2 regions of the Lysobacter sp. P5_B12 genome follow, and region 2 is predicted to be linked to the other one. Evidence: predicted binding sites of a transcription regulator. Region 2 holds the regulator's gene; the other holds the start of a gene.
The links. Region 2 encodes HrcA, which represses chaperone genes, less so after heat shock. Its sites were predicted from a motif close to TTNGCACTCNNNNNNNNNGAGTGCNAA; they were not measured.
Positions count from the first base shown of each region.

Region 1 (3,410 bases), on a different contig from region 2:
ACCTGCAAAGTGCCATCGACCGCGCGTGCATGCGCGCGCTGCACCGGGACGTTGACGTCGACCGGATCGAAGAACACCACGACTTCGCCGAAGTGCTCATCGCGATGTTGTTTGCCCGGCGGCCATTGCGGCGCGCGCAGCGTGATGCCGTCGCCGTCGAACTTCAGTTGCGTCTTGTCGCGATACAGGTAATAGCCCGGCGCCGGCGCGAAGCGCACGAGCAGTGCGTTGCCGCCATTAGCGATCGCCTCGATCTGGAAAGCCTGTTGTTCCGGCAACGGTTCGCCCTTGTCGCCGCGCAACGGCAGCAATCCACCGGTCGCGGGCGCATCGAGCAGGCTGCCGGCTTGCGAAGGCAGCGCCACCTGCACGGTGCGCATCTGCGGCGGATAACACACGCCGGCATCGGCGCAACCCTGGTACTTCACCTTCAACGTCACCGATCGCGCATCGGCGGACGGCGTGCCGACGACCTTCGCCTCCAGCAAGGTGCGATAGGTTTCGACATCGCCGAAGAATTCGTCGTGCTTGTGCTTGCCGGGCGGCATCTGCAACGACGCGCCTGCGAAGTCGGCCGATTCCACCGACGTGCGATGGCGATAGAGGTAGTAACCCGGCGCGATCTTCCAGGTCAGTGCGATGGAATCGCGCGAGGCCGCCTTGGCGTCGAACGCGAAGGCCTGGTCGACCGGCAGCAGGTCTCTCTCATCGACGGCATTCGCCGCCAGCGACACCGTTCCCATGAGCAGGGCAAGCAAAGCCGTCGCGGCGCGTCGGAAGAACATCGTCATGAAGTGTGGTCGTCAGGCTGGGACGGAAGGATCGGTTTCGCGCGCGATCCATTGCAGGTACGCGGGCAGGCCGCCGGCTTCGACCGCCAGCACTTCCGGGAGTTCGTAGGGGTGCAGCGCAACGATGCGTTCCTGCAGCGCGGGCATGCGCACGCGCGTGGTCTTGGCCAGGAGCAGCACTTCGGCGGCGTGTTCGACCTTGCCCTGCCAGCGATACGTGGATTGCATGCCCGGCAGGAGATTCACGCACGCGGCCAAGCGCTCTTCGACCAACGCATCGGCGATGCGTTGCGCAGTGTCGAGATCCGGACAGGTGGTGATGCAGAGCAGAGCGTTCACGACGGGCGCCGAAACGGGGGCGCCATAGCGTACTCGCGTCCCGCGGCCGGGCTAAGTGCCGACGTCAGTCCAGGCTGTCGTAATACGCGTCGCTGGTCATCAGCGATTTCGCACGCGGGCGGCCCGTGCGCTGGCTGGCGAGTTCTTCCATCAGTTCGACCAGCGCCAGGCGCGCGCGCACCGGGGCTTCGCGGAAGGCCACGAGCAGGCGTTGTTCGAGCGAGTCGTCGACGAGCAGGGCATCGACCGCCGCCACCGAGTCGAGCACCGTTTCGCGCGAGGGCGCCATCTGGCCGCGGCCCGTGGCCAGCCATTCGAACTGCACGCCGGTCACCATCGCGATTTCGCGCAGGTGCTTGACGCTCGGATTCTTGCCTTGCGGCGCTTCCCAGTGACTCACGGCGCTACGTTGCACGCCCACCGCCTGCGCGAGTTGGGTTTGCGACATGGCGGCGTGGCGGCGCGCTAGCCGGATGCGTTGCTGGGAAGTCATGATGGGCTACGTAGAAAAATCCGTGCCAAGTGAAGGCGTGTCCGCACGTTACACACGGCAACTGCCGGTATGAAGCGACAATGTTACCGCTGTTCACCCCGTGAATGATAATGGCAGCAACCTGTCTACTTTTGGTAGCGGGAGTGAGCCGGGCACTGGAACACAGGCTGTAAATACTGGTTTTAGCTACCAACAAGCACCGTTTCACGGCCGCCACCACCCTTCACAACGGCGACGAAGTCCGCAATTCTCCACTCCGTCGAAAGGAACTTTTCGATCAGGCAACGGACTGGGGGTGGAGGACGGCGAGGGATCGCCCGCCACGGACTCGGCAACTCCCGACCCCAGGGCGCGCACGGCCACGTGCGCGCCCTTTTTTCCGGGCCACGTCTCCGCGGAACCCCTCCTCCGCCCTTCCCCCCTGCGCCAAGCGGGGGAGGGGTTCCTTCATTCGAATACGCACGCGCCCTTGAAAGCCCGGGGCCGCACCCCGATTAGAGTCGCCGACCCGCACCGCGGGCTTCATTTGCGCGAATTCTTGGCACTCGTTTCCAGCGACTGCTAGAATTTGCGGCCTTTCACCAACCGCATCAAGCACTTGCGAGGGTTGTCAATGAACATCAAGCCGCTGTACGACCGCGTGGTCATCAAGCGCATGGAAGAAGAAAAGCTGTCGGCCGGCGGGATCGTGATCCCGGATTCGGCCACCGAGAAGCCGATCAAGGGCGAAGTCGTCGCCGTCGGCGAAGGCAAGGTCCTGGACAACGGTTCGGTGCGCAGCCCGAAGGTCAAGGCCGGCGACAAGGTGCTCTTCGGCAAGTACAGCGGCACCGAAGTGAAGCTCGATGGCACCGAATACCTCGTGGTGAAGGAAGACGACATCCTCGCCGTCCTCGGCTGAGTCTCGCCCTTCGCATCCAAACGTACACAAGCAACTTTCTACTGAGGTAATCCGCAATGGCTGCCAAGGAAATTCGTTTCGGTGAGGACGCGCGCGCCAAGATGGTGCGCGGCGTCAACGTGCTCGCCAATGCCGTCAAGGCCACCCTGGGCCCGAAGGGCCGCAACGTCGTGCTCGAGAAGAGCTTCGGCGCCCCCACGATCACCAAGGACGGCGTGTCCGTCGCCAAGGAGATCGAGCTGTCCGACAAGTTCGAGAACATGGGCGCGCAGATGGTGAAGGAAGTCGCGTCCAGGACGTCCGACAACGCCGGCGACGGCACCACCACCGCGACCGTGCTCGCGCAGGCGCTGATCCGTGAAGGCATGAAGGCGGTCGCCGCCGGCATGAACCCGATGGACCTCAAGCGCGGCATCGACAAGGCCGTGACCGCGGCCGTCGCCGAGCTGAAGAACATCAGCAAGCCGACCGCCGACGACAAGGCGATCGCGCAGGTCGGCACGATCTCGGCCAACTCGGACGAGTCGATCGGCAACATCATCGCCGAAGCGATGAAGAAGGTCGGCAAGGAAGGCGTCATCACGGTCGAAGAAGGTTCGGGCCTGGAAAACGAGCTCGACGTCGTCGAAGGCATGCAGTTCGACCGCGGCTACCTCTCGCCGTACTTCATCAACAACCAGCAGTCGATGTCGGCCGAGCTGGATGATCCCTTCATCCTGCTGCACGACAAGAAGATCTCCAACGTGCGCGACCTGCTGCCCGTGCTGGAAGGCGTGGCGAAGGCCGGCAAGCCGCTGCTCATCGTCGCCGAGGAAGTCGAAGGCGAAGCGCTGGCAACGCTGGTGGTCAACACCATCCGCGGCATCGTGAAGGTCTGCGCCGTCAA
Region 1 is NZ_JBFULG010000005.1:44,367-47,776, reverse strand. Features, by position in the region: gene AC1DOM_RS09520 (protein-disulfide reductase DsbD) at 1-785, opposite strand, end outside; gene cutA (divalent-cation tolerance protein CutA) at 804-1,130, opposite strand; gene AC1DOM_RS09510 (helix-turn-helix transcriptional regulator) at 1,195-1,623, opposite strand; gene groES (co-chaperone GroES) at 2,237-2,524, shown strand; gene groL (chaperonin GroEL) at 2,581-3,410, shown strand, end outside.
Region 1: the regulator HrcA is predicted to act here: its motif matches at 2,162-2,188, upstream of groES (co-chaperone GroES).

Region 2 (3,410 bases):
CTGGGGCAGGTGGGTCACGCACAGCGCCTGGCGCTTGCCGCCCAGGGCGCGCAATTTCTGGCCCACGATGTCGGCCACGGCGCCGCCGATGCCCGAATCCACTTCGTCGAAGACCATCGTCGGCACCGCGTCCAGGCCCAGTGCGGCGACTTCGATGGCGAGCGAGATGCGCGAGAGTTCGCCGCCCGAGGCGACCTTGCGCAGCGCGCGCGCCGGTTGGCCGGGGTTGGCGGCGACGAGGAATTCGACGCGCTCGGCGCCTTGCGGATCCGGATCGGCGGCGGCGTTGGGTTCGATCGCGACGGAGAAGCCGCCACCGCCCATGCCCAGTTCGCCGATGAGCGTGGTGGTCGCTTTCGACAGCGCATCGGCGGCTTTCGTGCGCGCCTTGGTCAGCGCGGTCGCGGCGGTTTGCCACGCGGCGCGTGCGCTTTCGATTTCGCCATCGAGCGCGCGCACGCGTTCTTCCGAACCTTGCAACGCGGCGACTTCGGCTTCGATGGCATCGCGTTGCGACGCCAGTGCCTCCGGCGGAACACGGTGCTTGCGCGCCAGGTCGTGCAACTGCACGAGTTTGCGATCCAGCGTGTCGAACGCCGCGGGATCGATGTCGAGGTCGGCGCGCACGCGTTCGAGCAGGGAGGCCGCTTCGTCGATCTGGATGGCGGCGATCTCGAGCATCCCGTCGATTTCGGCCAGGCGCGGTTCGTGTTCGGCCTGGCGCGCGAGTTCGTTGCGCACCTGCTGCAATTGCCGACCGAGCGAGGGGCCGTCGTCGCCGCCGAGGCTCGCACCGGCGCCATCGCACGCGGCGATCAGGCCGGCGGCGTGCGCGTGGCGTTTGTGCGAGGCGATCAGTTCGGCGAATGCGTCGGGTTCGATTGCGTCGCGACGCAATTCGGCGAGCTGGTGTTCGAGGAAGTTGATGCGATCGCCGGGGTCGCCGCGCTGCGACAGGGCGTCGCGTTCGCGCACCAGGGCGGTCCACTTGCGCGCCGCAGCCTGGACGTCGGACAGCTTGCCCTCGTTGCGCCCGAAGGCGTCGAGCAGCGCGAGCTGGCTGCCGCGCGACATCAGGGCCTGGTGTTCGTGTTGCCCGTGGATTTCGACGAGCAGGCCCGCCAGTTCGCCCAATTGCGCGATCGTCGCCGGGCGCCCGTTGATCCAGGCCTTCGAACCGCCGTCGGCGCGCAGGGTGCGGCGCAGTTGGCAGGCCTGTCCGTCGTCGTCGAGTTCCTGTTCGCGCAACCACGCGGCGGCGTCGGGGGCATCGTCGAGTGCGAAGACGGCGATCAATTCGGCGCGTTGCGCCCCGTGCCGGACCACGCCGGCGTCGGCGCGCGCGCCGGAGAGGAAACCGAGCGCGTCGACGAGCAGCGATTTGCCGGCGCCGGTTTCGCCGGAAATCACGGTGAGGCCTGGGCCGAAATCGAGTTCGGCGGCGCGGACGACCGCGAAGTCCTGGATGGCGAGGTGCGTGAGCATGGCGTTAGCGTAAACGGTCTTTCGTCTCGCCCGAAGAGATTGCCGGTTGCGCGGGGTGCGCGGCGGGCTTATACCGACCGCATGGCCTCCCGTCCCTCCGATGTCGACCTCGATCCGCGCGCACGCCAGTTGCTGCGCACGCTGATCGCGCGCTACATCCGCGACGGCGAGCCAGTCGGTTCGCAAACCCTGGCGCGCCACGCGGGCCTGGACATCAGCCCGGCCACGATCCGCAACATCCTCTCCGACCTGGAAGAAGGCGGGCTGCTGACCTCGCCGCACACCTCCGCCGGGCGTATCCCGACCACGCAGGGCTACCGCGTGTTCGTCGACTCGCTGGTGCAGGTCAAGCCACTGCCCGAAGGGGAATTGGTCCGCCTGCGGCAGGAGCTGCCGGTGGGGTCGGGGACGCAGGCGCTGCTGGGCAGCGCATCGGAACTGTTGTCGGCGATGACGCATTTCGTCGGCGTGGTCGGCGTGCCGCGGCGCGAGCAGTTCGCCTTCCGCCACATCGACTTCGTCGCACTCGAAGCCAACCGCGTGCTCGCGATCGTGGTCTTCGCCGACAACGACGTGCAGAACCGCATCCTGCAAACGCGCCGGACCTGGGATGCCAGCGAGCTCGAACGCGTCGCCAACTACCTCAACCAGCATTTCGCCGGCCGCCCGCTGCAGGACATCCGCGCCACGCTCGTGCATGAATTGCGCGCGGCGCGCATGGAAATGGAAACGCTGATGGCGCACACGGTCGAGCTGGCCGAACAGGCGCTCGCGCCGGACCTGGGCGACGACGTCGTGCTTGCCGGCCAGACGCGCCTGATGGGCGTGCAGGACCTGTCCGACCTGGACCGCCTGCGCGATCTGTTCGAGGCCTTCTCCCGCAAGCGCGAGATCCTGCAGTTGCTCGAACGCACCGCGCGCGCGCCCGGGGTGCGCGTGTTCATCGGCGAGGAAAGCGGGGTCGCGCCACTGGAATCGGTCTCGCTGGTCACCGCGCCCTACGCCGCGGGGGGCCGCGTCCTGGGCGTGCTGGGCGTGATCGGCCCCACGCGCATGGCCTACGACCGCGTGATCCCGGTGGTCCAGGCGGCCGCGGGCGTGCTCGGCAAGGCGCTGGAGTCGAACTCGGGCGGATAGTCGCCCCCGGGGCTTGAAAGCCGGTCGGTCCGGCCGCATCGCTGAGACCACGGGTGGCGAGGACGCCGCCGAACGGACCGATTCGCATGATCCAGGAACCCCAGGATGCAGACGCCGCCCTCGACGGCGAGGACGCATCGCACGACCAGATCGAAGCCCTGCGGGGCGAGATCGAACAACTCCGCGCCGAGCAACTGCGCGAGCGCGCCGACCTCGACAACCAGCGCAAGCGCCTTGCCCGCGACGTGGAAATGGCGCGCAAGTTCGCCAACGAACGCCTGCTTTCCGAGCTGCTGCCGCTGTTCGACAGCATGGAAGCGGGCCTGGCGGCGGCCGAGAAGGCCGACCCGCTGCGCGAGGGCCTGGAGCTCACGCTCCGCCAACTGCACCGCATCGCCGAGTCCAACGGCCTGCTCGAAGTGGCCCCGCATCCCGGGGAGAGCTTCGATCCGGATCGCCACCAGGCCATGAGCATGGTCGAGGCGGGCGCGTTGCCCCCGGGCAGCGTCGTGCAGGTCTTCCAGAAGGGCTACGTGCTGAACGAGCGCCTGTTGCGCCCGGCACTGGTGGTCGTGGCGAAGCACGACTGAACGGTTAATCCCGCGGCCTCTTGAAGCAGCCGCGTGGAACCTTATTTCCCAAGCATTCCGGCGTACCGCGCCGACAAAAATTCATAAAGTTTCGGAGGGAGACAACATGGGCAAGATCATCGGCATCGACCTGGGCACGACGAACTCGTGCGTGGCGATCATGGAAGGCGGCAAGGCGCGCGTCATCGAGAACAGCGA
Region 2 is NZ_JBFULG010000004.1:107,949-111,358, forward strand. Features, by position in the region: gene recN (DNA repair protein RecN) at 1-1,485, opposite strand, end outside; gene hrcA (heat-inducible transcriptional repressor HrcA) at 1,567-2,622, shown strand; gene grpE (nucleotide exchange factor GrpE) at 2,709-3,212, shown strand; gene dnaK (molecular chaperone DnaK) at 3,319-3,410, shown strand, end outside.